2 regions of the Cohnella candida genome follow, and region 1 is predicted to be linked to the other one. Evidence: predicted binding sites of a transcription regulator. Region 1 holds the regulator's gene; the other holds the start of a gene.
What was found. The regulator Rex, encoded in region 1, represses fermentation and respiration genes when NADH is low (regulators of the CRP and FNR family bind a similar motif). The targets are predictions, from matches to a motif close to TTGTGAAATATTTCACAA.

Region 1 (15,336 bases):
GCAATGCCGAGGGCAGACCGTCGACCGTCTTGGATACCGCTACCCATTGTCCCGGATTCCTGCTCACGCTCCATTGCTGAACGCCGGCGACCGAAGGCTCGGCATTCGGAAACAAGTCGCGGAGGGCGGTATGCGGTTCCGAAGCAGCCGTCTTCGCCTTCAAGTTGATCTGGTTGATATGTTTGACCCACCAGTTGACGGCGGGTGCTCCCTGTCCGTCTTTGACGGTAGATTCCACGGCCAAGTAGGCGTTGCCGGCGTAGAGAACCCGTTCGGAGAGCAGATAATCGGGCACCGCGACCGCGGCATCGAGCTTGGTCGATTTCCGGTTCGTTGCCTGGGTCGCTTGCAGCGTTTGCCGGCCGTCCGCCGATTCCACCGCGGCGATATGCCAAAAATTTTGCCCATACGGCATGTACAATCCGGCGGTGTTCGCCATCAAGCCAAGCTCGTCGGGATCGCTGCCCTTCGGGGCCACCAGCACCGTCCGGTAGCGGCTCGTCGGGAAGGACCCCGATTCCTTGCGGTCGGTCCGAAGTCCGATGAGGAGAGCATATGGCGTAGCTTTGGGCGACGCGAGCGCAGTAGGCACCGGCGTGCTTGCCTGTACCGGCGACGCGATCGCTTCTTCCGACTGCCGCCCCCGCTCCAACGGGCCGTTCCACAGCCAAATCCCGAGAAGGATCAAAGCGAACGATGCGAATGCCGCCGCGGGCAGGCGCCAAGCGAACCGGCGCGGAGACCTTCGTCCGCCCCGTTCCGCGTCGATGCGCTCCCGGATCTTCTTTTTCAGCTCTTCATCGAATCCGGCCCGCGCGAACGGGTCACGTCCCAGCTGTTCCTTCAGTTCCTTGTCACTTAGGTCCATGTTCGCTCTGCTCCTTCATCTTGGCTAGTTTTTGGCGGGCGTGGAACAACCGGGATTTAACGGTTCCTTCCGTGACTCCGAGAACGTCGGCCATTTCCTTCATGGAAAGTTGATGGTGGGCGAACAGGATGATCGCTTCCCGGTATTTCGCCGGAAGTTGAAGCACCATGTCCCACATTTCGCTCATGGCCCATTTTTCCATCGATTCCTGCTCGACCGAACGGTTCTCTCCCCTCTCCTCCAGCCAATCGGATAACGTCACCTTGCGTAAAAATGCGGAACGCTGAAAATCGATCGCGGTATTGCGCGTTATCGTAAGCAGCCAAGTTTTGACGGAGGCGTCCCGCCGGAAAGCGTGAATGTGCCGGTAAACCTTGATGAACACTTCCTGGCTGATGTCGTCGGCCATATCCCATTTGCGGGTGATGCTGTACGCGTAATTCCAAACTTCCTTGCCGTAGGCGGTCATCAGCTCTTCCAGCAGCGCCTTCGGGTCGTCCGTTTCCACCATGTATTTCAAGTAGTCCATATTCGTCTCGGAGTTCAAAGCCCAGCACCTCAATTCCTTAGACGATCCGAAATCGGATCCGGTTCAATCATTCGGACGCATGCCAAGCGGGAAAGTTGCCGTCCTTTCGATACTATACCTGAAATCCGCGAAAAAAAGGGCCTTTCCCATCGGTTTGGGAAGGCCCTTTAGGCAAAATTTAAGAGGCGACGGGATTCGCCGGAGAGACGGCCAAACATTCGCGAAGCCGGTCTCCCGACAGCGTCTCTTCCTTCACAAGGATGGACAGCAACTGGTCGAACTTCGCGCGGTTCTCTCCCAGATGCTTGCGCGTACGGTCCATCAACCCGTTCAAAATGTTGGCGTTCTCCTTCGCCCATTCTACCTGCGTCAACGCTTGCGGATGGATGATGCCGAGCTCCGACATGCCGGATTCGATCAGCGTCTTCACGATGCCGGTCGCCTGCTCGAAGTCCCCCCTCGAGCCGGTGCTGCGTCCGCCGTAAATCAATTCCTCGGCCGCGGCTCCGCCCAGGGCGATCATGATTTGATCCTCCAGCGTCTGTTTCGTGTACAGGTAGCTGTCCTTGCGGGGGTGGTGGCGCACATAGCCCAGCGCCTGGCCCCTCGGCGTAAGCGACACTTGCGCGACGCTGCCGGGACGGAGAACCTCCGCCATGATGGCGTGCCCGAGCTCGTGCATGGCGACGCGCTCGCGTTCTTCCCGGGTCGTCTCCCGGTCCGTCCGCTCGCCCATCATGACTTTGTCGATCGCTTGCGTCAAATCCGTCTGGCTCAACTGCTCGCGTTCTTCACGCAGCGCATAGATGGCCGCTTCGTTCATGACGCTCTCCAATTGGGCGCCGGAGAAGCCGAACGTTTCCTCCGCCACCCGGTCGAGCGATACGCCCTCTTCGAGAGGCTTGTTGCGGGCATGAAGCTGCAGAATATGCTCGCGGCCTTTCTTGTCCGGCAGATCGACTTGGATATGACGGTCGAAACGGCCGGGACGGAGCAATGCGGGATCCAGCAGCTCTTTCCGGTTCGTCGCCGCGATGAGCAGAATACGGATGTTTTCGTTGCCTTGGATGCCGTCCATCTCGGTAAGCAGCTGGTTCAGCGTTTGGTCGTATTCCCGATGCTGACCGCCGTCGCGTTTGCCGCCGATGCCGTCGATTTCGTCAATGAAGACGACGGCGGAATTGAGCTTCAGCTTCGCGGCCTGGGCGCGGGCTTCCTTGAACAGGTCCCGGATCCGGCTGGCGCCGACGCCGACGTACATTTCAACGAATTCGCTGCCGGATGCGGCCACGAACGCGGACTTCGTGAAATGCGCCGCCGCCTTCGCGAGCAGCGTTTTGCCGGTCCCTGGAGGCCCGGTCAGCAGAATGCCCTTCAGCGGGCGGATGCCCAGCTTCTTGATTTCCTCGCGTTTGACCATGAATTCGAGCGCTTCCGTCAATTCTTTCTTCGCTTGTTCCTGTCCGCCGATATCGTCGAAGGAGAGGAAAGTCGGCACCTTGGCGGCGCTTTTCTTGTTCATCGCGCCGACGGCGATGCCTCCGCGCGCCTTCGTAAGGAAGAACAGCGCAGTGGAAACGAGCAATAAGGTGATGATGGGCATCGGGGAAACCCCGACGTACATCAGGAATAACAGGAAAACGGGAACGAAGCCGATGGCGATTTCTTTCCCGTATGTTTTCAGCTTACGCATTCGGCCATACCCCCAAACTTGCCGCCTCGCGAGGGAGCACGACGAACTTCGCCGTTTTCCCGTCCACGAGCCGGATATATACGTTGTCATCGTCCATGTCGGTCGTCGCGGTCACGCCCGGAAAACGTGCGGACAGCTTGTCCATGGCATCCCGAATCTCGGAATAATGGCGCGTTTCCATGGCCTGCGCCACATCGAACAGCGAATAGCTCCAGGCTTTCTCGAGCTGATCGGACGTTTCCGATTCCACGTTGAACTCGAGCTTTTTGCCGCCGATTTGGCCGGCGCCTTCTTCCTTGACCTTGCGGTAGACTTCGGCGAGGTCCGCGTCGGGTTTCAACTTCACGTTAAGGACGATTTGGCCGGACGTCATGGAAGCCGCGGCCGATTGGACGCCGTTAACCGATTCCGCCACGCGGTCCAGCGGCTGCTCGACGCCGTAATGCCGGTACGTGATCCATCCGCCGAACAAGAGCGACGCCGACAGCGCGGCCGTAATCGCAAGCGGCACCATTTTGATTTTCATATCGCGTTGTCCTCCTTCATATTTTTGCTGTATTTATAGGAAAGTACGATCATGGTTAAATGACGAATAGAAACGCAAGCGTATAGCAACGAGTATATCAGTTTTAACCGCCGGTTTGGTGATCAAAAGCTTGGCAAGAACGCCAATGAAAAACGCCCCGTCGAAAGGAGGGGCGGATATCGGTTACGGCCGGCGGCAGATCGTTTGTATAACCTATTATACGTCATCTTAAACGTCCGGTGTCATGAAAGTATTCTCATTTTTGCTATAAAGTTTGATAGACGATTTGATAGATAGTTAGCAAGCATATCCGTATGCAAAAAAGCCGCATTTCGCTCCCTTCGAAAGGGTGAAATGCGGCAATCTCAGCATCATACGGCCTCTTTCCCCTTTAATTGCCGGGGAGATCGTAGGCTTTCAGTAAAGCACCTTCTTTAAACGAATAAAAATCGATGCCCTGCTGATCCGAAGCGGGCGATTTGCGATAGCGGATTTCCCACGCCGGCATACCGCCGAACCAGCCCGGCTGGACGCGAAGCGGCACCGCCGCGGGCCGATCGGCGGCGAATCGTTCCCGGATTCGCGATTCGGTATAGCCGTCGGACGCCTTCTCTTTGACGATGCCGTCGCTGCGTTCCCACAGGATCCACGACTGGCCGTCCTTGTCTTGGCCGGATACGATCCACAGCGAGTCATCCCAGGTATACCAGACGGCCTGGTCGATATCGGTCAACCCGCCTTGGACTTTGGCGATGGTGACCGCTCTCCGTTCATCCGCGCGATAACTCGAATCCGCCGTTCGGACGTAAAGGACGAACGCCAGGACGAGCAGCGCGACGAAAACGATGCCCGCGGCGACCCACTTTCCCATGGAGAGGGAAGTCAGCCTGCGCCTGCTTTCCGTTCGGCTGAGGCTCATCCCCTGAGCCTCTCGAAGCAGGCTTGCGCTTCGTAGCGAATCCTTTCCTCATCGAGCGTAAGCAGCTCGCCGCCCCGCAATAGCTGCCGGCCGTCCGCCCAAACGTGCTTCACGTCGGAGCCCGACGCTGCATAAACAAGATGGGAAATCAAGTCGGTGCGGGGCACGAAATGGGTTTGCGCCGTCGATACCGCGATGAAGTCGGCCTTCATGCCGGGCTTCAAGATGCCGGTCTGCCCTTCCAAGCCGAGCGCGCGGGCACCGTAAGTCGTGCCGAGGCGGAGAGCCTCCGCGGCCGGAATGACGGTCGGGTCCCCGGTGACGCCTTTATGAAGCAGGGCGGCAAGGCGGATCTCCTCGAACAGGTCCAGATTGTTGTTGCTTGCCACGCTGTCCGTCCCGAGACCCACGGTCACGCCAGCCGCGAGAAGTTCCGGCACGCGCGCCACTCCGCTAGCCAGCTTCAGGTTGCTGACCGGGTTATGCGAGACGGCGACGTTCCGTTCCGCCAGAAGGGCGATCTCCTCGTCCGTCAGATGGACGGCGTGGGCGACGAGCGCGGGACGGCTGAAGAAGCCGAGACGGTCCAAATGCTCCGGCGGGCGCACCCCGTAATCTCGGACGTTTTGCTCGACTTCGAACCTCGTTTCCGACATGTGCGTGTGCAGGGAAAGGTTCAATTCATGCGCGGCTTCCACGACTTTCACGATGAAATCGGGCGGGCACGTGTAAGGCGCGTGCGGACACATCATGACCGTAATGCGCCCGTCGGCGGCGCCGTGCCATTCGCGGGCGAAGGTGACGGCGTCCTGCAGTTTCGCCTTCTGGACGTCCTCCGGCACCATGCCGATCATGCCGCGCGTCAGCACGGCGCGCAAGCCGGACTGGTCCACGACTTCGCCGACCCGGTGCATGTGGTCGTACATATCCAGGAACGTCGTCGTTCCGGTTTTGATCATTTCCGCCGCGGCCAAGGCGCTGCCCCAGTATACGTCGTCACCGGTGAACTTGGCTTCCATCGGCCACATATGGTTCTGCAGCCAGTCCTGCAGCGCCAGATCGTCCGCATAGCCGCGAAGAAGGGACATCGCGGCGTGTCCGTGCGTGTTGACCAGCCCGGGCAGGAACAGCAAGTCTTGGCCGTCCACCGTTTCGGCGGCAGCCTCCAGCCACTCCGCAGGCGCCTCCCCTTCTCCCATGTCCGCGATGCGCGATCCTTCAACCGCCATCCAGCCTTTGAACAGCGGACGAGTATCGTCCATGGTCGCGAAATATCCGTTCGTGATCAGCCATCTTTTCATTCTTCGACGTCCCCTTGTTCTTTTCGCTTTTCATAATCCATGTAATAGGCCAAGCTGAGCAGTTCCGCCGTAAAGTCGGCGTAGTGGATCCGAACGCCTGCGGGCACTTTCAAGACGGACGGCGCGAAATTCAGGATGCCCTTGATTCCCGCGGCTACGAACCGGTCCGCCACGTTCTGCGCCTCGATGGCCGGAACGGTGATGATCCCGATCGCGATGCCGAGCCTGTCCACCGTCTCGCTGAGCTCCGACATCGGCTGCACGGTCATCTGGTTGATTTTCGTGCCCGTTTTGCCTGCATCGGCGTCGAAAACGGCGACGATTTTCATGTTGTCTTTCGTGTACATGTTGTAATTGCACAACGCGCGCCCCAGGTTGCCGGTGCCGACGAGGGCCACGTTGAGCGTTTTGTCCAATTTGAGGATGTGGCGGATCTTCTCGATCAAATAGGCCACGTTGTAACCGACGCCTTTGCGTCCGAATTCCCCGAAATAGGCCAAATCTTTGCGGATTTGCGCGGGATTGAGGTCCAGCTTCTCGCCGAGATCCTGAGACGATACCGTTTGGACGTCGGATAGGCTGAGCTCGTTCAGAAACCTCAAATATACCGGCAGCCGCCGCACGACCGCCTCCGATATTTTCTCCTGCTTCATCCGGCTTCTCCCCCTTCGTCCGCTGGTTTGACGGTTTCCGGCCTTCCCTCGTCAAGCCACTGCTTGACCCGGTCCGCCATGCCGGCCGTCGGCAAATGCTCCATTTTCGGTCCGGGCAGCGAGTACAGGAAGTATTTCCCGTAGCTCGTGTCGATGACCCTGGTGTCGTACAAAATGACGATCCCCCGGTCGGTCGCGGTGCGCACCAGTCTGCCGAAGCCCTGCTTGAAACGGATGACCGCCTGCGGAAGCGACAGCTTCATGAACGGGTTTTTCTTCTCCGCTTGCAGCTTTTCCGACTTCGCCTCGACCACCGGATGGTTCGGAGGCTGGAAGGGCAATCGTACGATAGCCAAGCACGTGAGCGCATCTCCCGGCAAATCGACGCCTTCCCAGTAGCTGCTCGTACCCAGCAGCACCGACGCCGGCTGGTCGCGGAATTGCTTGGTCAGACGGCTGCGGCTCGAGCCGTCGATTCCCTGGCCGAGCACCTGGATGCCGGCGGGCTCCAAGCTTTCCTTGAGCGGACCGTATACCGTCTTCAGCATACGATGCGACGTAAACAGGACGAGCATGCGTCCGCCGACGGTTTGGGCCACGTCGCGCAGCGAATCGGTCAAGGCCTGCACGAACGCGGCGTCGCCGTCCTTGCCCCGGATACCCGGAAAATCCCTCGGAATGAGCACGAGGGCTTGTTCGCGATAGCGGAACGGGGACGGCAGCTGCGAGGTCCGGAGCCGGCCTTCCTTCTCCGACTCGGCAAGGCCCAGCTGCTCCGTCACATATTGAAACGATTTGTCTACCGTCAAAGTCGCGGACGTCATGACGACGCTCGCCTTGCGGTCGAACAGGCCTTCCTTCAGCAGAGCGCTCACGTCGGCGGGCACGCCGTACATCCACACGGACCGGCCGCGGTATTGGAAGTGCGCTTCCGCCCAGTAGACATAGCCGGCTTCGCCCATCGTGACGAACGAAGACAAGTCCGCCCGGACCGCAGCCACGTCTTTCACGACGCCGCTCAGGTCCGTCAGAAGGCCCTGCAGCGAATAATCGTCGGTTTCTTCACGGATTTCCGCGATCAGCTTCTCCATCGGCCGGATGAAGTCGGACATCAGCTGGATGGCGTTGTCCGCGTCCACGCGAATGGCGTCCCACCCTTTCGGGAGCGCATCTTGCTTCAAGCGCAGCGTCAGGCTGCCCGTCTCGTCGGCGGCGGCTTGGCCCGCCAACAGTCCGAACAACGCTTCCGTCCAGCGTTCCCAGGATTCCCGAATATCGTTCAATTTGGCGGGCATGAGCTCCGCCTTCTCCACCCAAGCGGGCGCTTGGTCATGCGGAACGGATGCGAGTGCCGTCGCCAATTGTGGAATCAATCCGTTCCGGGAATCTTTCCAGAGCCGCTGCAACGGCATCGCGAGAGAGTTGTAGCCGGTTTTCTGTCCGAGATGCTGCCCCGCCACTTCTTCCAGATGATGGGCTTCATCCACGATCAAGCGGTCGTAGGACGGCAGCAATCGGTGCTCGGCGCGCATGTCCGTGAATACGAGCGCATGGTTCGTGATGACGAGGTCCGCTTTGCCCGCCTCGTTCCGCGCGCGGTGATAGAAGCATTTGTGGAACCACGGACAAGAGCGGTTCAGGCAAGACGCCGCGTCGCTGGCGACAGCGTCCCACTCTTCCTTGGAGCGGCCGAGATTCAGTTCCTCGCCCTCTCCGGTGGACGTTTCCGAGAGCCATACCGTCATGGCTCCCCGGGTCACCGCGTCTTCCTTGCCGAGCGCGTAGTCCGGCACCGAAACGCGGTTTTCGAATTTGCGGAGACACAGGTAGTTGCTTCGACCCTTGAAGACCGAAGCGCGGAACGATACGGGCAGCACCTTCTGCAGCAGCGGCAAATCCCGTTGGCGAAGCTGTTCCTGAAGCTGGATCGTGTGCGTCGTCACGACGATTTTTTTGGATTCCTTCAGACCATAATAGAGAGAGGGAAGCAGATAGCCGAGCGACTTTCCCGTTCCCGTGCCCGCTTCCACGAGCAAATGGGAATCCTGTTCGAGGGACTGCAGCACTTCGCCGAACATGATATCCTGGCCTTCCCTGGATTCATAGGCCGGAAGAAGTTCCTTCAGGTTGCGCCGAACTTCTTCGGAGAAATCCTCGAAAGAGGTTTCCGCCAGCCGGCGCGCAACGTCGCTCGCGTCTTCCTGCCGGTTGGCCGCGGCATCGTCGCTCCAATCGCCAACCTTCATCGCGAATTGGCGATGATAGTGGTAGCCCTCTTCATGGAATGCCGGCCGGATTTCCCGGTCTTGCAGCGTCATCGCGATCAGCCAGCCCAAATCGCTTCCTTCGGCGTCGAAAAGTGAACCGAGCCGCTGGAGCGTGAGCATCGGCAAGGAGCGCAATTTATTCAACCCGATCGAAAATAATTCCGCCGTCGCCAGCGCGTCGCTGTCCGCCTGGTGTGGACGGTCATGGCCGATGCCGAACGCCTGCGTGAGCGCCGAGAGTTGGTAGGACGGCAATATCGGATGCGTCAAACGCGTCAGCTCGACGGTATCCAGCATCCGGCCGGTGAACGGCAAATAGCCGCTGCGATCTAGAGCGGCCTGCAGGAAGCGGGCGTCGAATTCGACGTTGTGCCCGACCAGCACGGCGTCTTGGAGCAGCGGCACCATCTGCGCCAGCACTTCCTCGATGTCCGGAGCGTCTTGAACGTCTTCGTCCGAGATTCCGGTCAATTTGGAAATTTCGGCGGGAATGGGCTTCTCGGGCTTAACGAAGCTGGAGAACGTGGAACAGACGGTCCCCGCTTCGTCAATGACAGCGAGTCCCGCCTGGATGATTTCGTCTCTTTGATCGGACATGCCCGTCGTCTCGAAATCGAGCACGGCGAATTTCATGTATGACTTCCTTTCCCGAAGGCCTGCTGCCGGCGGTTAAGCTTCAAACCATTGCCTGAAGCTCCGCGCTGCCGAATTGCAGTTGCAGCTCTCCCCCGCCTTTCCGGCAGCATTCCAAGTTGCGGCGCGGATCGGCGAACGAGGGATCGGCCTCGATCGCTTTGCGAAAAAATTGCTGTGCCTGGTCAAAATGCGCGAACACCGCCTGGATGCACCCGAGCGCGTTGAACGCGATGGCTTGCAGCTTCGGCTCGTCGGCTAAAGCGGCAATCAGGCGAAAATGCCTTTGCGCTTCGGCCCATTCCTTCAGATGCATGCGCGACATGGCCAAGTACAGACGCGCGGCCAACATGTCCGGATAATGCCGGACCGTTTCTTCCAGTTGGTCGGCGGCCTGGACGAACATATGGAGCTTGAAGTACCCTTGGCCTTTCTGGAAAGGTCCGAGCAGAAGCTCCGGCTCCTGCGCGATCTCCCCCTGCTGGTCCAGTTCCCGGAATACGGCCAATTTGTCCTCGAATTGAAGCCAGCTTTCCACGATGTCGTCGCTCAGCGACTTGAGCGTATTCCACTGTTCCTGCATCCGGCTCCGTTCCTCGCCGGCAGCGTTCGGAAAACGGATAATCAGATCGTCTAGCGCTTCGTGCAGGGATTCGAACCATTGCCGGATGATGGACATGCGCGTTCCCCCTTGTCGCAGTGGCTGTATGCTCATTCTGCGTTTCGGGGGGTGCTTTCATACGCGTTACCAAACGGTCGAATGCGGCTCCTCCGCCATCAATTTGACAGGGCGGTTGGCTTCATCCATGATAGCGATTTTCGGCTTGTGCGAACGCGATTCTTCATCCGTCACGTACCCGTAGGCGATGATGATCACCTGGTCTCCCGGGTGTACGAGGCGGGCCGCCGCGCCGTTGAGGCAAATGACGCCGGAGCCTCTCGGGCCGGGAATCGCGTACGTTTCGAAACGGGCGCCGTTGTTGTTGTTCACGATTTGGACTTTCTCGTCGGGCAAAATGTCCACGAGCTCCATCAAATCCTGGTCGATCGTGACGCTGCCGACGTAGTTCAAGTTGGCTTCGGTCACGGTCGCGCGATGAATTTTCGATTTCATCATTTGACGAAACATATTATTTCACCTCCGAAGGGAACAATAGGACGTTATCGATCAATCGGGTTTTGCCGAAACGGACGGCCAAAGCCACGAGCAGCGGAACATTCGAATCCCGCAGCGGACGGTCCGGCGCCGGTTGCTTCAAATCCGGATAAGTCGCGATTTCCACGTAATCGATATCGGCGAGCGGTTGCGAACGGATACGGCCCCGGATCCGGACGGCCAATTCCGCTTCGGTCATGCCGTCTTCGATCCAGCCCGGCACTTGCGCGAGCGATTGCGACAGCACCAGCGCTTGCTTGCGCTCTTCCGGGGTCAGATACACGTTACGGGAGCTAAGCGCAAGCCCGTCTTCTTCCCGTACGGTCGGGCAAGGCACGATATCGATCGGCATGTGCAGGTCCCGCGTCATGCGCGCAATGACCGCCACCTGCTGCGCATCCTTGAGGCCGAAATAGGCACGATCCGGCTGCACGATATGGAACAGCTTCGATACGACCGTCGCGACGCCGTCAAAATGGCCGGGGCGGCTGGCCCCGCACAGCCGTTCGGTCACTTCGGACACGGTGACCTTCGTTCTCATCGGTTCCGGGTACATTTCCTCCACCGACGGCATGAACACCAGGTTCGCTCCGGCGGAGGACGCCACCGCGAGGTCGCGCCGTTCGTCTTTCGGATAGCGGTCGAAATCCTCGTTCGGCCCGAATTGAAGCGGATTGACGAAAATGCTGAGCACGGTGAGCCCATTCTCGCCCGCCGAACGGCGGATTAAGCTGGCATGGCCTTCGTGAAGGTAACCCATCGTGGGCACGAAGCCGACTTGGCCGTCCGGATTCCCGCGGCGGTAAGCCGCGATTTCTTCCCGAAGTTCGGCGATTTGCCGAACGATCTTGGGTGTCATGGGTTTTCTCCTCCATATAAGCGGGACGCAAGCGCCATTTCCTTGGCGGACGCTTCATCCAGCGGGAAGCCGTGTTTTTCTTCCGGGAAGCCGAGCGTCTTGACGTCGTTCACGTAAGCGGAAATCGCCTGGCGGATCGTTTCGCCGACGTCGGCGTAAGTTTTGACGAATCGTTTGTCGCGGATGCCCGAGCCGTAACGGATCAGGTCGTGATAAACGAGTACCTGCCCGTCGCAGCCCCTGCCCGCCCCGATGCCGATGGTCGGCACGCCGACGGACTTGGTTACGGCGGCCGCGAGCGGTTCCGTGACGAGCTCGAGCACGATGCCGAACACGCCGGCTTGCTCCAGCGCTTTGGCGTCGTCGAGCAGTTTTTCCGCCTCATGGCGGTCCTTGCCTTGCACCTTATAGCCGCCGATCGTGTGTACGGATTGCGGCGTCAGCCCCAGATGGCCGATCACGGGAATGCCGGCGGCCGTCAGCCTGCGGATTTCCTCGGCCAGGTCGGCGCCGCCTTCCATCTTCACGGCATGGGCGCCGCCTTCCCGCAGGAGACGGGCGGCATTGCGCAGCGTCTCTTCCGGGCCCAGGCGGTAGGTCGCGAACGGCATATCGGTCACGATCATCGTGCCGGGAGCTCCCCGTACGACCGATCGGGTGTGGTAGATCATATCTTCGAGCGTGACGGGCACGGTCGTGTCGTAACCGAGCACGACGTTGCCCAGCGAATCGCCGACCAGAATGATATCGACGCCCGCTTCCTCCGCCAATTTCGCGGAAGGGAAATCATAAGCGGTCAGCATGGCGATCGGCTTGCCCGCTTGTTTCATCGCTTTGATTTTAGGTACGGTTAAGGCTTGCTTCATGGGATGGTCCTCCTTCGTTTACCGGATGGTCCTCCTGGTTTCTTTCCCTTTCCAGAAAAAGCAAAAAAACCTTTTGCCCAGCGCAAAAAGGTTTACTCAACATTGAACGTCGAACACGTCCTTCTGTCTCGGTCCCTTCGGCTCTGAGCAGAATCCGCCGCGTATCCTCTGACGGTATTCGGTTGGCTTGGCCTTGCGCTTCCGGCAAGTGCGGTTCGCCTAACGGCGATACCACCTCACGCATGATCAGTATATCACGGACCGCCGCTTCCGTCCAATAGACTGCAGGGGAGCGTCAGCTCCCCGTCGTCTCCCCGAACTCGGCGGAAAACACCGTCTTCGTCTCTCCGTTCGCAAGCCTGACCTTTAAACCGCCGGACTCGTCGAGGCTGACCGGCACGCCCTCCACCGTTCCTTGCGGCGTGCGGAGAACGGCGGGACGGCCCAGCGTCACCGAATGGGCTTCCCACAACGAACGGATCGGCGCGAAGCCCCGATCCCGGTAAAGGTCGTACAACCGTTCGAATTCGTCCATGACGGCGGCGATCAGCCGGCTGCGGTCGATCGTCTGGCCGGAGGCCATTTTCAGGGAAACGGCTTTATCGAGCAATTCCTCCGGATAATCTTCGGGATCCAGATTCGCCGAGATCCCCATGCCGACGATGACGTATTTCAACCGCTCGTCCTCGGCGGACGATTCAAGCAGGATCCCGCTTATTTTTTTACCGTTTACGAGCAGATCATTCGGCCATTTTATGCCGATTTCCAACGGAACGACCCGCGCGATGGCGCGGCTCAAAGCCACGGCTGCCAGCAGGGTCAGCTGCGGCGTGAGCGGCAGCGGGATTTCGGGCCGCAGAAGAAGGCTCATCCAGACGCCTTTGCCGGCCGGCGACAGCCAGGAGCGGCCCATCCTTCCCCTGCCTTGCGTCTGACGCTCCGCGACGACCAGCGTCCCCTGCGGAGCCCCCTCTTCGGCCAGCTTGCGAAGCTCGTCCTGCGTCGAGCCGACATCGTCGAACAACTTAAGGCGGCGTCCGAACTCCCGGGTGACGAGCTTGGGCAGCAGCTCTTGAAGCGAGAGCCGGGATGGCCGTCCGTTCAGCCGGTATCCCAGCCTCGGAACCGCCTCGATCTCGTATCCTTCCGCTTCCAGCTTGCGGATCTGTTTCCATACCGCCGTCCGGCTGACGCCGAGCTGCCGGCTGATTTCCTCCCCGGAAACGAAAGCTCCCGCTTCCGCCTCCAGCAGAGACAGCAATGAAGTTCCGCTCAAACGTCCCGCCTCCTTCGTCCTTGCATTCGCACTTACGATTCTTTGAAAGCTTCCGCCGCCCGAAGCAATGCGGCGTTGTCGTTCGGAAGGCGTCCGAAGGCCACTTCTTCCAGCAGGCTTCGAAGCACCTTAGCGACCCACGGCCCGGCCGGGCGATCCCAATGCCGCGCCAATTCGTCCCCGCGAACCGCCAACTGGCGGACGGAATCCGCAGGAAGCTCCTCCAAGCATTTCAGGAGCGCTGCATGACCATGACCATTGCCGGTCCCCGCTCCTATCGCCGCGAGCCAATCCGATGCGGCGGGCTTGCCGAAATCGAGGACCGCCGTAATGAAGGTCGCCCGGTCACCCGGCGAAACCGCCATCCGTCGGGCGAACGCGACGCCTTGGCCGATCCTCGCCTCCCGCTTGCCGCTCAAGCGGATCGTCCGGCAGAACCGCACCGCTTCCTCCGGCTCCGCACCGCACCGCGACAGCCAGGCGATCCATCTGGCGTCCGTATCGGCGATGTCCCGCAGCTTCGGCCCGACTTCCGCCGCTGTCCGATAAGCGAGCATGCCTGCCTTCAGTCCGGCCGGCAGCGGTTCCTTCAAATGCGCCATAAGCCCGCTTCTCGCGAGCAGCCGGCAAGCCCTGTCAGGATCCGCGCCCGCCATCATCTTGTCCCACTCCGCGCCGATCCGCTCCATGGCCACGAAGCGCAAGCGCTGGGCCTGCGAACGGATGCCGCGCCAGACCGACTTCGCCAACCGGAATCGGAACGCGGCGGCGAAACGGATCGCGCGCACCATACGGAGCGCGTCCTCGCCGAAACGGCGGTCGGCGTCTCCCACGCAGCGGACGATACACGCCGACAAATCCTCGCGGCCTCCGTAAGGATCGATCCATTCGCCCTCCAACCCGGCCGCCATCGCGTTGATCGTGAAGTCGCGCCGCGCCAAATCCTCCCGGATGTCGCGCACGAACGCGACGGAATCCGGCCTCCTCGCGTCGGAGTAGCCGGATTCCGTACGGTAGGTCGTCACCTCGAACGGCGTTCCTTCATGCATCACCGTTACCGTGCCGTGCTGTAGTCCGGTTGGGATCACCCGCTCGAACGACGCGGCAACCTGCTCAGGGTGAGCGGACGTGGCGACGTCCACGTCATGGAGAGGCCGGCCCAGCAGCCGATCGCGGGCGCAGCCGCCGACCAAATAGGCTTCGAATCCCCGTTCCTGAAGCTTGCGAACGACCTCGAGCCCCATCCTCCACAACCGTTCATCCGCATCGGTCATTTGGCCGATCCCTCCGTATAAGTCGGGCTCAGCCGTTCCGGGGTCCGCACGTTACGCCTGGCAGACCGGGATCGACACTTCCACGGGAAGCCCGAGTACCCGATAATAGATTTCCTCGTATTGCGCGCTGATTTTCGCGTCGCAAAATTCGTGGCGTGCCCGCTGAAGGCATGCCTCGCGAAAATCTGCGTAGCGTTTGGTGTCCTGCAGCAGCTCAACCGCGAAAGCGGCCATTTGATCCGTGTCGCCGACCGGAGCCAAATACCCGGTCACGCCGTGCTGCACCAGCTCGGGTATGCCGCCGGCGAGAGAGCCGATCGTCGGCACGCCGCAAGCCATCGCTTCGAGGGCGACGAGACCGAAGCTCTCCTTCTCGGAAGGAAGCAGCATGAGATCGGCGACCGACACGACTTGCGCCACGTCGTCCTGCTTGCCGAGGAAAATGACCCGGTCGGTCAGTCCCATTTTCGCGATCTTCGTCTGCAGCTTCGGCAAATCCGGCCCTTCCCCTACGAG
Region 2 (15,336 bases), 620 kb from region 1:
CCGCTCTCGAAACCGGCAGCCGGTCCCTCGGAATAAACGCCGCCCCTGGCTTGGATATGGATAGCTTTCTTGTCCGCCAGAAGGCCGACGGGGCCGTTGGCCGTGTATTTGAACGTTTTGCCGGCGACGCAGATCGCGTCGATATAGGCTTTCAGCACGGGAGGGAATGAGAAGTTCCACATCGGGGACACGTAGACGTATTTGTCGGCCTTGACGTATTGCTCGACGATTTCGTTCAGACGGCTTACTTTCGCTTTCTCCGATTCGGATAGTTGATCGAAGCCCGAGCCGGATCTGAGTTTGCCCCAGCCGCTGAAAACGTCGGCGTCGATATGGGGGACGTCCATGTTATAGAGATCCAAAACGACGACTTCGTCTTGCGGATGGGATTCCCTGTAGGCGTCGATGAATGCCTTGCCGACGGCCATGCTGTAGGATGTTTGGTGATCGTGAGGATGCGCGGTAATGTACAAAACGGTTGCCATAGTGAGTTTCGCTCCTTCTGTGTATGTTCTAGGCACAGTTCACATAATAACTTTTTGTAAGTAAATAAACAATGGTAATTAAATGGTATGCCCACGAGTCTTAATGTTGCCGGAAGCCCTTGGTTTCATTACAATAAATCCGAATCTTTGAAACGAGGAGTTTGCAGCCATGGAGCCACTTTACGAACATTTCTTGTTGGAAGACCACGAACACTATCAAAATACGATGTTCGGCGTGCTGGGCATGCGGATCACCGAGATTTCGCCGAACCGCGTGGTTGCGACGATGCCCGTGAGCGACGCCACCCGGCAATATTTCGGGGTTTTGCACGGAGGCGCATCCGCAGCGCTCGCCGAAACGGTCGCCAGCGTAGGCACGTACCATTTGATCGATAAAGAAACGTTTGTCGCGGTCGGGATGGAAATCAACGCGAACCACCTTCGCAGCAAGAAGGACGGAATCGTAACCGCCACTGCAACGCCGCTCCATAAAGGGCGGACGACCATGGTTTGGGATATCCGGATCACCGATGAAGAAGGCCGTCTCATCTGCGTTTCCCGTTGTACCGTCGCCATCGTTCCGAAAGACCGGCAGCGCGGGTAAGATATCGCCTAAAATCACCGTTTTAAGGCCGGGTAGTCGTTTTGTCCATACGCCTGAACCAATCCTGCATATGATTATCGTGCTGAGATTTCTGGCGATGGAGTGATGAAGTTGCGCTACGGTAATAATAAGTTGGGCAAATACCGGTTAATGCTGACCAACCCGGCGTTATCCGGCAGCTTGCCGCCGACCGCGCTTGCGACGAAGGCGAATATAGGCGCGATGCTGGCCCAAAACCGGGACGTATACTTGAAACCGAATACCGGAACCGGGGGGTTCGGCATTTTCAAACTGTCTCGCCATCGTAACGGATATCGTTTGAGGAACGGCACTCAAAGCCGATACTTCGCGTCCTTCGACGGAGCTTATGCGGCGTTCGAGAAAACCAAAGGCAGAAGAGCGTACCTCGTCCAACAAGGCATTCCCTTGCTTCATTATGAGGGCCGGCCTTTCGATTTGCGGATTATGATACAGCTAAACCCTGGGCGCAAATGGGAAGTCACCGGGATCGTGGGCCGGTTGGGACAACGCCATAAAGTGGTGACGAACTACCACAACGGCGGCAAACCGATGCCGATTCAACAGCTGCTAACCCCGTATCTCCGCGAGCGAGAAAGGACCCTATACGTGGAGAAGCTGAAAGAGCTGGGCATTCGGATCAGCAGCCATATGAGCCGCGTATTTCCCCGTTTTCCGGCTTTCGGGGTAGACATCGGCATCGACAAACAGCTGAAACCGTGGATCATCGAAGTCAATTCGAGGCCGGACAAATACATCTTCAACGCTCTCGCAGACAAGTCCATGTTTCGCCGAATCATTCAGTATGCAAGACTTCAACGAAAACGTTAGGCTCTTCGCCGAACGAAACCTCCGAATCTTCCGCTTTGCGGGGATCGGGGGTTTTTGTCGTTTTCGTTTCCCAAAGTGATATGCATCACATTCAACTCCCAGGCCTTACGTTAAGATAACTCCAGAGTCATTGGATGGAGGCGAAAAACCGTGGCGAATCCCGCGCGAAAGAGAAAGCTGGTCCTGATCGGAAACGGAATGGCCGGCATCGGTACGTTGGAGCAGATCCTCAAGCTCACGAGAGCTTTCGATATTACGGTTTACGGCGCCGAGCCGTATCCCAACTATAACCGGATTCAATTGTCCTACGTGCTGGAAGGCAGCAAAACCGTACAGGACATCATCATGAACGACCGCAGCTGGTATGAAGAAAACGGCATTTCTTTGCACACCGGCGCGTCCATTACGCGAATCGATACGTCAGACAAACGGGTTTATACCGCGGAAGGAGAATCCGCGGACTACGACGTGCTGATTCTCGCGACTGGTTCCAAACCGTTCGTTCTGCCCGTACCGGGCGCGGATAAGGAAGGGGTCATCGGCTTCCGGGACATCGCGGATTGCAACACGATGATCGAGGCTTCCAAGTCGTTCAAAAAAGCCGCGGTCATCGGCGGAGGCCTCCTCGGTCTGGAAGCGGCGAAAGGCCTGGTTCAGCTGGGCATGGATACGACGGTCGTCCACTTGTTCGATACGCTCATGGAGCGCCAATTGGACGCCGTGTCGGCCGGAATGCTCAAGGCGGAACTGGAACGGCAGGGCATCAAGTTCGCCATGGGCAAGAAAACCGTCGCGCTGACCGGAGAAGATCGGGTTACCGGTCTCCGGTTCCAAGACGGCAGTGAGCTGGAAGCCGATCTTGTCGTCATGGCGGCCGGCATCGTGCCGAACGCGGAACTGGCGAAGGCGAGCGGCATCGAAACGAAGCGCGGCATCCTGGTGGACGACTTTCTGCAAACCAGCGTCCCTGACGTCTACGCAGTCGGAGAATGCTGCGAGCACAGAGGCGTTTGTTACGGCCTCGTGGCTCCGCTGTACGAGCAAGGAACCGTCCTTGCCAAAAAGATCGCGGCTGTTGAAACCGCACCTTATACGGGATCCTCTGTTTCCACGAAGCTGAAAATCTCCGGCGTGGACGTCTTTTCGGCCGGCGAGTTCGCGGAGACGGAAAAGCACCGGGTTTTGCGCAACCACGACGACTGGAAAGGGACCTACAAGAAAGTGCTGTTGGAAGGCAACCGAATCGTCGGCGCCGTGCTGTACGGCGACGTCACGGACTCCGCCTTGCTCGCCCGCTCCATCCGGGAAGGCAAGAACATGACGGATGACCTTTACAGTGAATTGTTCGGCGGCGGCGGGTGTTGCGAAGGAAAAGCGAAATCGACGGGAGTCGAAGCGATGGCGGACGAGGAAATCGTCTGCGGATGCAACGGCGTCACGAAGGGAGCCATCGTCAAGGGAATTCGGGAAGAGGGCTGGGATTCGGTGGAACGGATCAAAGCCTGCACCGGAGCGACCCGCTCCTGCGGCGGCTGCAAGCCGCTCGTGGAACAACTGCTCCAATACACGCTTGGAGAGAAATTCGACGGTGCGGCCGCGAAGAAAACCGGCATCTGCGGATGCACGACGCTCGGACGCGACGAGATCGTAGCCACAATCCGCGAGAAGCGCTTGACTCACGTGAGGGAAGTCATGCACGTGCTCGGCTGGAACGAGCCGGAAGGCTGCTCCAAATGCCGGCCCGCCATCAACTATTATCTGGGCATGATTTGGCCCAAGGAGCATGAGGACGAGAAGGATTCCCGTTTCGTCAACGAACGGCTTCACGGCAACATCCAGAAGGACAGTACGTTCAGCGTCATCCCGCGGATGTACGGCGGCGTGACTTCTCCGGACGAGCTGCGAAAGATCGCGGACGTAGCGGACAAATACGATGTGAAAATGGTGAAGGTGACGGGCGGACAGCGCCTGGACCTGCTCGGCGTCAAGAAGGAAGACTTGCCGGCTATTTGGGCCGACCTCGGCATGCCGTCCGGATACGGCTACGCCAAATCGCTTCGCACGGTGAAAACGTGCGTCGGTTCCCAATTTTGCCGCTTCGGCACACAGGATTCGATCAGCATGGGCATGGAGCTCGAACATCGGTACGAGCGCCTGTGGATGCCGGCCAAGTTCAAGATGGCCGTCAACGGATGCCCTCGCAATTGCGCCGAATCGGGCACGAAGGACATTGGCATCGTAGGGAACGACGGAGGCTGGGAGATTTTCGTCGGCGGCAACGGGGGCATCAAGCTTCGGGGCGCGGATTCGCTGTGCAAGGTGAAAACCGACGAGGACCTGATCGACATCTGCGACGCGTTCATTCAGTACTATCGGGAAAACGCCAACTATGCGGAGCGCACCTCGGATTTCGTGGAACGGGTAGGGTTGGAAAGCGTAAGGCAGGCGGTGGTGGAAGACAAGATTGGCCGCGTGAAACTCATCGGCAAGCTGGATGAGGCGCTGGACGGGCTGAGGGATCCTTGGCAGGAAGTCGTTCAGGACGAAGAAGTCCGCCTCAAGCTGTATCGGCCCGTAACCGCAGGAAAATAAAGCAGGCGACAGGAGGAGATCAACGATGCCAACCATCACGACGAAGACGACGGTTGTCCCTTTGGGGCCTATCGAACAATTCCCGGCCGGATTCGGCAGGGAGGTGCTGGCGGCAGGCTGCCGGATTGCGGTTTTCCGCACGACGGACGGAGGGCTTTACGCGCTGGAGAACCGGACGCCGCATCCCAAAGGGGGGACGCTCGCGGAAGCCATCGTCAGCGGCCATTTCATTTATTGCCCTATCCGGGACTTGAAGATTTCCCTCGAAACCGGACTTGTCCAAGCACCGGATAAGGGAGAGGTCTGGAAGTTCGAGATTCGGGAAACGAAAGACGGGAACGTTGAACTGGCGCTCGCGATCGCTCTATAATTCCGTCACCCGAAGAAGGGGGTAATCCCAATGTTTAAGGAATCCATTGAAACGATGGTGCAGACCGCGCTGAAGAAGAAGGAACTGCTCGACCAAAGCCGGCTGCGCTACTTGCTGGCCGCGGGCCTCGCCGGGGCATTCGTCGGCATCGGCATCGTCCTCATTATCTCTATCGGAGCACCGCTGTTCGCCATCAAGTCTCCCGTTACCAGCATGGCGATGGGCGCATCGTTCGGCATCGCGCTGACGCTCGTCATTTTCGCCGGATCGGAGCTGTTCACGGGCAACAACATGTATTTCGCTTTCGGTACGCTGTCCGGAGCGACGACCTGGAAAGATATGCTCCGCAACTGGGCCTGGTGTTATGCCGGCAACCTCTTGGGTGCCATGGTCTTGGTCATGCTGGTTGCCGGATCGGGCATATTCCACGGCATCGGGCCGGATCACTTGCTGATGGCGATCGCGGCCAAAAAGATGTCGCTCGGCTGGTCGTCGCTGTTCTTCCGCGGCATTCTCTGTAACTGGCTCGTGTGTCTGGCCATCTGGTGCTCGGCGCGGGCGAAGTCCGATTCGGCGAAACTCGTGCTGATCTGGTGGATGTTGTTCGCGTTCATCGCCTCCGGATACGAGCACAGCGTCGCGAACATGACGGTCCTGGGTCTTGCCCTCGTGCTTCCGCACCCCGAGACGGTGACGTTGGCCGGGTGGTTCCACAACATGATTCCGGTCACGCTCGGGAACATCGTCGGCGGCGCGGGATTTCTGGCCTGTCTCTATTGGCTGATTACTCCATACCGTCACAAGAGAGAAGCCGTCAAAGCCGCATCGCGCTTATCCGCTTGAATCTGTCAGTCAGATTACACGAATCCATAAAAAAGGCCTTCCCCGTGCAGTCCTCGGACTGCGGGAAAGGCCTTTAAACATTTCAAGAAATTAGCCTTTGCTCGTTTGAACTTGCGCTTTCGCGGCTTGTTCCGCGCCTTCTTCCTTCGGCGCATGGGTCCGCTTGATGAACAAGCTGATGATCAGCGCCAGCACGGCCAAGCAGAGGCCGATGAAAAACGCGTTGTGAAGCCCCGCGACCATCGATTGGATCAGTTCGCTCGGCGAAGTCGGGTCCTTGGAAGTTTTCATGTATTCTTTGGCGCCGGACGACATGATGCTGATGAACAGCGCCACGCCGATCGCGCCCGCTACCTGCTGCAAGGTGTTGAGAATGGCGGTGCCGTGCGCATACAGACTGCGCGGCAGCTGGTTCAAGCCCGTCGTCTGCGCCGGCATCATGACCAAAGAAATTCCGACCATCATGATGATGTGAATCATGATGATATGGCCCTTCGTCCAATCGGATTCAATGCCCATGAACATCCAAATCGCGACGCACATCAGCACGATGCCGGGAATGACCAATACGCGGGGACCGAATTTGTCGAAAAGGACCCCGGATACCGGCGCCATGATCCCGTTGATGATGCCGCCCGGCATCAAGGCCAAACCCGCCGAGAATGCGGTGAGCAGCAGCACTTGCTGCATGAAGAGCGGCAGCATGATCATCGTCGAGAAGAGGGACATCATCATCACCAGCATCAGAACGGTGACGAGAGAGAACATCGGATACTTGAAGGCTCTCAAATCCATGATCGGATTTCGGGATACGAGCTGTTTCCATACGAACAAGATCAGGGCGATGCCGCCGGCGACCAGACTCCACACGACGACCGGATCCGACCAGGAACCGCGGTCGCCCGCGCTGCTGAAGCCGTATACGATGCCGCCGAAACCGATGCAGGAGAGAAGGATCGAGATGACGTCAACCTTCGGTTTCGTGAGGGTCGTCACGTTTTTCAGGAAAGCCAAGGCGAAAATGACGGAAAACGCGGCAAGCGGAATGATGAGATAAAACAGCCAGCGCCAAGACAGATGTTCGACGATCAAGCCGGATAAGGTCGGGCCGATGACCGGCGCCGTCATGATGACGAGACCGATCATTCCCATCGCTCCGCCGCGTTTCTCCGGAGGGAAGATGACGAGTATGACGTTCATCATGACCGGCATCATCAAACCGGTACCTAGCGCTTGAATGACGCGCCCGACGAGCAGGACGTCGAAGACCGGCGCAACCGAACTGATGACCGTTCCGACTAAGAACAGCATCATCGCCCCGATGAACATTTGCCTTGTCGTAAACCATTGCTGCAGCAGCGCCGTGACCGGCACCAGCATGCCGACGACCAGCATATAAGCGGTAGCCAGCCATTGCACGGTCGATTCCGTTATCTTGAAATCGGCCATCAAATCCGGAAACGCGATGTTGAGCAGCGTTTCGTTCAAGATGGCCACGAACGCGCCGATAATCAATGCGGCGACGATCGGTCCGCGTTTGATCTTGCTTAAATCGACGTTCGCGGATTGATTCTCCACACTACTGAATTCCACTCCAAGCTCCTCCTGTACGGTTAATCTGGAATATCACATCATTTACCATATCGAACAATTGTTCGTGAGTCAAGGAAGGAAATCCTCGGAAAGCGTTGAAAAAAATAGCAGACCGATGAATTCCCGGATCGGCTTTCGTCTAAATAAAAGAAGGCATCAAGGACAACAAACCAATTTGACGATGAGGTGTTTAAAAATGGCATTAATGTCCACATTCACGAGCTTCAATCTGCCTGTAAACAACGTAGAACAATCGAAGGCGTTCTTCACCGGACTCGGATTCGAGCTCAACCCGCAATTCCCCGAGAATGAGAAGTCGGCAGCCATCGTGATCGGCGGCAACCTGCAGGTCATGCTGCTCACCAAAGAACTTTTAAAGTCGCTCACGCAGAAGGAATCCGTTGATACGGAAAAGTATGCGCAAATGACGATCGCATTGGCCTTCGAGAGCCGGGAAAAGGTGGATGAAATCGTGAATACAGCGGTCTCCTTGGGCGGGAAATCGTACGAAGAACCTGAGGATTACGGATTCATGTATCATTGGGCCTTCGAGGACTTGGACGGCCATATGTGGGCTATTAACTACATGCACGCGGATGGTACGAGAGGAGAATGAAAGATGAACGCTGAAGTCACCGAATTCATCGAGAAAGTTAAAGAACCTTGGCAAGCCGAGCTGTGCCAAGGTTTGCGCGAAGTCGTCCACGGAGTGATTCCGGACGTACAGGAACGCTTGCAGTATGGCAAGCCTCATTTTTTGAAAAACAAGAAATACGCGGCGGTGATCTCCACCTCGAAGGATGCGGTCAGCTTCACGATTTTCAATGCCTCCGGACTGGAATTGCCCGAAGGGATGTTCGATGGCCCGCCGGAAAGGAAGACGATCAAGTATCGTAAAGGCCAATCCATCCACGGCGACCTGTTGACCTCTTTGGTCAGCCAAGCCTCCAGCACGTTATAATCGTCAGCCGAGCTTCCGCACCATTTTGTAACGCCCGGGTTCAGGCCTGAAGCCGATGAGATCGCGGTTGATGCGGAGCATCGGGGCATTCATGGAATCGTTGTGCGTTTTCAAATAAGGGACGGCATTCGATTTGGCGGTCTGCACGCCAAGCATCTTCAAAGCGAGCGCAATGCGTCTTCCGCGATATTCGCGCAGAACGCCGGTATACTCATGGTACATCGCCCGCGTTTGCTCGTTTTGTTGCAGCGTGACGACGCCGACGTACCGGTCGCCGTCCTTCGCGATATGAATCCACTCCGGCCGGATGCCCGGCCGGTCGATATTCCACTTTTTCCATTCCTCGAACCATGGGAAGTCTTCCGCGTAACCCGGAATATCGGGTTGAGTCGTTTTATACAATTCGTAGAGTTTTCTTTCGCCGGCTTCCCCCGGTTCTTCCGCCAAAGTCACGAACCGAATCCCCGCCTTTTTCGCCTCGTCTATCGCTCCCACCAGGGTTCCGCCGTCGAAGTTATCCAAATCCAGAACGGACTCGAACATGTGGCGTTCCTTCTCGTATCCGCGGCGTTCCGCGAAAGAGACCGACTCCTTGTCGTTCTCTCTAATGAAGTCGATTAACCGGGATGCCTTGACTTCCATGGCCCATTGATGAAGAGCGGCATACAACGCAGCGCCGATTCCTTTTCCCCGGAATTCGGGATGCACGACGACCGTCTGAATTAAAGTTCCCAGTTCCGTCCACGGCGCCCGCCAAGCGATCGCATAACCGACGATTTGCTCGCGTTCGTCCACGGCCACCCATTTGGGACGATCCCAGCCCATCAATTCGTTTTCTTCGTTGTAATGCAATTGGCCCGGCGGTATGCTTTCTTCGTCTTCCCTCAGCCGCTCCGCCGTCGTCGGTTCCGGATAAATGAAATTCAACAGCGGCGCGACGGCTGCATAGTCGTCGGGTTGTATTAATTTTCGAATTATATAATTGGGCAAGATGGCAACCTCCATATATTTCTTCCATTTTTCGTTACCATTATCTCATGTATCGCCGTCTTGATCATGGTAAAGTTTGGCTTAATAGATTTTTGCCGGGGGAGCTTCGATAGGATGGAGAGCATTGGAGAGGAAATCGCGTCGCACCTTAAAGAATGGCTGGGTGTATCCATTACAGGTATGTCGCCAATAGACAAAGGTTGGCTGAACGTGAAGTGGAGGATGGACACCGAACAAGGACCTCTGTTCGTGAAGTACTACCATCCGGAGCGGTACAAAATTCACATTCGACCGGACAGAAAAGCCGAGATAGAGCGGACACTGCGGTTTCAGGACGGGTTGAATGAGGACGGCATTCCTTGTCCAAGGGTATACCGATTCGACGGTAGTTATATAAAAGAAACTCATAGCGGTCTGCATTACACCGTAATGGAATGGTTGGACGGATATACCGTTCCGGCAGGCAGCATGAATAAAGCCCAGATGCATGAATTAGGTATCGCAACCGGTCGAATGCACTGTTGGCTGGGCCGAATTCCTCAGTTGGAACAACCGGCCTGGAAGCCGGATAAGGAAGCCTATCTTCGGCAATGGAAGCTCAATTGGGATGAGGCGGAGCGTGCAGACGATTCGGTTGTGAAGGAGTGGCTTCGGAGATCGTGCAGCATCGTAGACTCCACGGATTTTCATATCTTCGATCCAAGCCCCATCGGGTGGCTTCATTGGGATTTGTGGGTGGACAACATTTTGCTGCGGGAACATGGAGTAGCGGGGATCGTCGATTTTGACCGGATGACGATGGCGTACCCGGAGATCGATGTCGCTCGGGCCGTTTTGTCAGGCGCTTTACTGGATGGACAGTTGGATGCGGGGAAGGTACAGGCGTTTATGGAAGGCTACCGCCAAAATGGGGCAGCGCCTCAAGGAATGCTCACTCGTGCGTTTCGTATGCTTTATTTCATAGAGTCGATCTGGTGGCTAAGGACGGAGATCCGCCGCGAGAGTGAACTCAGCGGTTTACTCGCCCGGTTCGTGGAAGAAATGCATTGGATTGAAAATAACTGGGACGCGTTACCCGATCGGTTGGATTTTGCATGAGGATCGATCGTCAAGTGAACGGAGTCCGACCGGTAGTTTATTCCATTCGGCAGGATCAGTGGATCAGCTATTACGTCTATTCTTCCAGTAGCGAGGCCGAGAAAGGACTGCAAGAATTCGAGAATATTCCGGCCGCATTCGTCAAACACAGCAGATACAAAGTCGCGAACGTGCTGCTTTTTTATATTGGGGGCGATGTAGAAACGGAGAATCGCATTCAAGCGATAATGGACGAATGGCCGTAAACGAGGGATGACAAAACGGGCTTCTTGTTTTATGATTTTGTTTTAATCGAACAAGGAGGGTACCCCATGAAACGATCCGAAGTCAGGCAAGCGCAAGAAACGACAGCCCGGATGCTCTCCGAGCATGGTATGATATTGACGGTAGAGGAGCAGAGTCGGATCGAAGTGGCGGACTTCGGGCTTAACCGCCTTCAGCAGGAAGGGCTCGAGCTCATCACGTACGTCAATACGGACAGATACTGCGCGAAGGAACTCGTGTTGTTTCCCCGCCAGACCTGCCCGGAGCACCTTCATCCGCCGGTCGGTTCCGATCCCGGCAAAATGGAAACGTTCCGCTGCCGGTTCGGCAAAGTGTTCCTGTACGTGGACGGCGAAGCTTCCGAAGACATTCAAGCCGCGATTCCGGAAGGCAGCGAGCCTTATTACACGGTCCGCCATGAAATCGAGCTGAATCCGGGAGAACAGTACACCATCCCGCCCGGCACGAAGCATTGGTTCCAGGCCGGCGACGCCGGCGCGATCGTATCCGAGTTTTCGAGCACGAGCCGCGATGAGTTCGATATTTTCACCGATCCGCGCATCCGAAGGATACCGGAAATCACGAACGACTGATGGCTTGCGGTTCCGCTGTTTTGTAAGCGGTGACTGTAAGCGGTGACAGGCAGGATTCACCGGCTTTTCCAGGCCGTATCCGAAAAGGAGGGGCGTCACATGAATCTCATCGGGCTCGACATCGGGACGACGTCCATCTGCGGCGTGCTCATGGATGCCGCAACCGGCCGAGTGGTGAAAGCGTTAAATAAACCGAACGCGTCGAACTTAAGATCTCCTCACGATTGGGAGTTCACTCAAGATGTTTCGAGTATTCTGAGCGCGGTTCGGGAAATCGTCGCTGAGCTGCGTGAAACGGCTCCGGACATCCGGGCCATCGGCGTTACGGGTCAAATGCACGGCATCCTGTACGTGGACGATAACGGGGACCCGGTATCGCCTTTATTCACGTGGCAGGATCAACGCGGGAATCTTCCCGCAGACGGCGAACTCACGTATGCCGAACGACTGCGGCGGTTAACCGGGTATGCCGTGTCCACCGGCTTCGGGATGGTCACCCATTATTATCATGTCGTGAACGGAAGCGTTCCACCTCGAGCGGCTTCCCTTTGTACGATTGCGGATTATATCGCTTTCAAGCTTGCCGGTCGAACGAAACCGGTGACGGATCCCACCCATGCGGCAAGTTTAGGCGTTTACCGTTTGGAAGCCCTTGCATACGATGTGGAAGCGTTGAGCAAAGCGGGGATCGATCCCGGCATCCTGCCGGAACAGGCAGGCTCGGGGCAGATCATCGGCTATACGGCAGACGGGATTCCGGTCGCAGGTGCGATCGGCGATAACCAAGCGAGCTTTCTGGGTTCGGTCCGGGATATCGCCAAGACGCTTCTCGTGAACATCGGTACAGGTTCGCAAATCTCGGTTTATTCCGAACAGTATATCCAGGCGGAAGAAATCGATACGCGTCCCTTTCCCGGCGGCGGCTACCTGTTGGTCGGCGCATCGCTGAGCGGCGGAAAGTCCTATGCGCTGCTGGAGCGGTTTTTTCGGGAGGTTTGCGAGACATTCGCCGGGAACGACGGTTCGACTGATCTTTTCGACCTCATGAACCGACTCGCCGATCCGACGGATGCGGATGAATCCGGCTTGAAGGTCGGCACCCAATTTTACGGAACGCGGACGGATCCGGATGTCAGAGGGTCCATCGAGGGCATCGGTCCCGCGAATTTCACGCCGCGGAATCTGGTTCAGGGTTTCCTTGAAGGGATGATTCGGGAACTGCGGCGATATTACGACGGTTTTCCGGTGTCCGTGAAAGAGCGGCTGGCTTCGATAGTGGCCTCCGGCAACGGAATCCGCCGCAACGAAGCCTTGCGCAGGATGTTGGAACGGCGATTCGGATTTCCGCTCGAGATGCCGCAATATCCGGAAGAAGCCGCCTGCGGAGCCGCGGTTTCCGCCGGTGTCGGTTGCGGGTTATATACCGACTACAGCCGCTCGTCCGGCGAATGGACGAATGGGAGCAGGGGAGATCACGATGATTGATACGAAAGGCAAGAACATTCGGCACGTCAAGAACTTGAATCGGAACATCGTTCTGGCGTTCATCCGGAACCAGGGTCCGATCACCAAGGTCGAAGTCGCCGCCAGAACGCATCTTTCCTTCACGGCGATCAACAATATCGTCGACGAGCTGATTCAAGAAAATTTGATCATGGAAGCCGGCTACGATATTTCGAGCGGCGGACGAAAACCGATCCTGCTGGACGTCAATCCGGATGGCTTATATACGGTCGGGATTCATTTGAGCGCATCCGCCATCAAAGCTGCCGTGATCAACTTCAAAGGCTCGCCCGTCGTGCAGGAAGAGAGTAAACTGGGCGACCCCTCGGACCGGGAAGCGCTTATTCATTGCATCGTTCAAGCCGTCCAATCGATTCTTGACGCATCCGGGATCCCGAAAGAGAAATTCGCCGGGATCGGTTTTGCCTCCCCGGGTCCGCTCGATCCGAATAAAGGCACGATCTTGTCGCCTCCGAACATTCCGGGCCTGGCGTACGTTCCGATCCGGGACATTCTGGAAGAACGGTTCGGCATGCAAGTCTTGATCGAGAAAGACGCCAACGTCATGGCGTTGTCCGAGCTTTGGTACGGGGCTGCGCAAGGATTGAACAGCATCATCTACGTGGACGCGGACGTCGGTATCGGAAGCGGGATCATTTTCAATCGCAAAATCTATCAAGGCTTTCCGTACGGCGCGGGCGAAATCGGCCACGGCACGATCGAATTGGACGGTCCGAAGTGCAATTGCGGGAACTATGGCTGTCTGGAGGCCGTCGCATCCGGAATGGCGATCGTACGACGGGCTGGGGAAGAAATACGAAGAGGGGTCAGCAGCGAATTGTCGCCGCTTTACTTGGAGCGCGAGGATTCCGTGGACCTCTTCGCCATCATTCGAGCAGCAAGGCGCGAGGACGCGCTGGCGGTAAATCTGCTCAAAGAATCGGCCAGATACGTGGGCATCGCCTTGGCGAACGTCATCAACATGATTACGCCGGAATCGATCGTCATCGGGGGTTATCTCGTCAACGAATATCCGCCGTATTTCGATCAATTGAAAGAAGTCGCTTTACCGCGTTGTTTTGCCAGTTTCCACAAGGACAGCATGCTGCAAAGCTCTTCCCTGAAACACCAAGCCGGCGTGATCGGGGCGGGAACATTAGGCTTGGAACGATTCCTTTCGAGTGGTTTCTGAGCCATTCGACATCCAGTTTTTCCACATGAATAAAAAAGTTTTTAATATGCAAGGGTTTTCACTAGACACGACCTAATGACGGGTCTATAATACCGATATAACTTGATGTTTTCGTGAGGACTTATTAATTTAAGTTCAAAAAGATAAGGGTATATAGAAGATGAGAGGACCTCGGCAAAACCGATCCTCACCACGACCCTTATTTTTTGTAAACGATCTGAAAGCGCTTAAGGATGTTGGGAACGGATTCCGGAAAGGGAGGAAGGACATGAAGTCAAAAGTGAACAAGTCGGTATACGGGTATCTGTTCATCTCCCCGTTTTTCATCGCCTACACGGTCATGGGATTAGTGCCGATTTTGTATACGCTTTATCTCAGTTTCACCAAATGGGACGGATTTACGAATCCCATTTACGTCGGATTCGCCAATTACGAACGACTGCTGCATGATACTTTCTTCTACCAAACGATCGGCAACACGCTGATCATCTGGATCTTCTCGATCGTCCCTCAATTGATCATCGCCCTCTTGCTGGCGCTGATCCTCAACGAGAAGTTCATAAAAGGCAAACATTTCTTCCGGGCGGTCTTTTACTTCCCCCACATCATCACGCCGATCACGCTGGGTGTCATGTTCGCCCTGATGTTCGATTGGCAGACGGGCAGCATTAACATGCTGCTGATGAAAATCGGCGTGATTCACGATCCGATCCATTGGTTCAACAATCCCTGGTGGTCGAGAATCATCGCGGCTTCGGTCATCTGCTGGCAATACTTCGGCTTTAACCTGATCGTGTTCATCGCCGGCATGCAGTCGATTCCGACGGAAGTTTTCGAGGCCGCGGAAGTGGACGGCGCTTCGAAGAGCCAAGTCGCTTGGCGCATTACCTTGCCGCTGCTTCGCCCGGTGTTCCTGTTCACGCTGATCACGTCGGTCATCGGGGGCTTGCAGCTGTTCGACGCGCCTCTCATGCTGGGTGACGGTCCGGGCAACAGCGGAAGGACGATGATCATGTACCTGTACGAAACGGCGTTCAAATCGTTCGATTACAGCTACGGCGCCGCGATCGCATACGGCATTTTCATCATCATCATGATTTTCACCGCCATCACGGCCAAAGCGACCAAGATGACGAAAGAAGCATAGGAGGTCGTCCCATGGGAATCAAACAAATCTTCGTGCGAGGGATCATCTACCTGTTTCTGATCGCCGTCGCCGTCACTTGTCTCATTCCGTTTTACAGCATGATCATCACTTCGACCCATACGAACACCGACATCGCCCAGAAGCTTCTTTTCCTGCCGGGAGACCAACTGGCCGAAAACTATAAGCGCCTGATGGGTTCCGTCAACATTTGGCGTGGCTTCGCGAACTCGGTCTTCGTGGCCGTCGTCGCCA

Region 2: a site for Rex is predicted at 2,012-2,029, ahead of nirB (nitrite reductase large subunit NirB). Genes of this name have one in related genera too.

The regions. Positions count from the first base shown of each region.
Region 1 is NZ_CP033433.1:1,906,296-1,921,631, forward strand. It holds gene EAV92_RS08935 (hypothetical protein) at 1-868, opposite strand, end outside; gene EAV92_RS08940 (RNA polymerase sigma factor) at 855-1,415, opposite strand; gene EAV92_RS08945 (AAA family ATPase) at 1,576-3,081, opposite strand; gene EAV92_RS08950 (hypothetical protein) at 3,083-3,616, opposite strand; gene EAV92_RS08955 (cell wall elongation regulator TseB-like domain-containing protein) at 4,008-4,535, opposite strand; gene EAV92_RS08960 (amidohydrolase) at 4,532-5,836, opposite strand; gene EAV92_RS08965 (redox-sensing transcriptional repressor Rex) at 5,833-6,489, opposite strand; gene dinG (ATP-dependent DNA helicase DinG) at 6,486-9,389, opposite strand; gene EAV92_RS08975 (hypothetical protein) at 9,433-10,068, opposite strand; gene panD (aspartate 1-decarboxylase) at 10,135-10,518, opposite strand; gene panC (pantoate--beta-alanine ligase) at 10,520-11,404, opposite strand; gene panB (3-methyl-2-oxobutanoate hydroxymethyltransferase) at 11,401-12,270, opposite strand; gene EAV92_RS08995 (biotin--[acetyl-CoA-carboxylase] ligase) at 12,566-13,546, opposite strand; gene EAV92_RS09000 (CCA tRNA nucleotidyltransferase) at 13,579-14,820, opposite strand; gene bshA (N-acetyl-alpha-D-glucosaminyl L-malate synthase BshA) at 14,872-15,336, opposite strand, start outside.
Region 2 is NZ_CP033433.1:1,283,551-1,298,886, forward strand. It holds gene EAV92_RS06075 (FMN-dependent NADH-azoreductase) at 1-485, opposite strand, end outside; gene EAV92_RS06080 (PaaI family thioesterase) at 655-1,089, shown strand; gene EAV92_RS06085 (YheC/YheD family protein) at 1,201-1,938, shown strand; gene nirB (nitrite reductase large subunit NirB) at 2,137-4,530, shown strand; gene EAV92_RS06095 (nitrite reductase (NAD(P)H) small subunit) at 4,556-4,900, shown strand; gene EAV92_RS06100 (formate/nitrite transporter family protein) at 4,931-5,743, shown strand; gene EAV92_RS06105 (DHA2 family efflux MFS transporter permease subunit) at 5,834-7,321, opposite strand; gene EAV92_RS06110 (VOC family protein) at 7,533-7,952, shown strand; gene EAV92_RS06115 (DUF1801 domain-containing protein) at 7,956-8,297, shown strand; gene EAV92_RS06120 (GNAT family N-acetyltransferase) at 8,301-9,287, opposite strand; gene EAV92_RS06125 (phosphotransferase enzyme family protein) at 9,402-10,385, shown strand; gene EAV92_RS06130 (hypothetical protein) at 10,382-10,630, shown strand; gene EAV92_RS06135 (D-lyxose/D-mannose family sugar isomerase) at 10,697-11,242, shown strand; gene EAV92_RS06140 (sedoheptulokinase) at 11,342-12,727, shown strand; gene EAV92_RS06145 (ROK family transcriptional regulator) at 12,720-13,937, shown strand; gene EAV92_RS06150 (carbohydrate ABC transporter permease) at 14,206-15,084, shown strand; gene EAV92_RS06155 (carbohydrate ABC transporter permease) at 15,096-15,336, shown strand, end outside.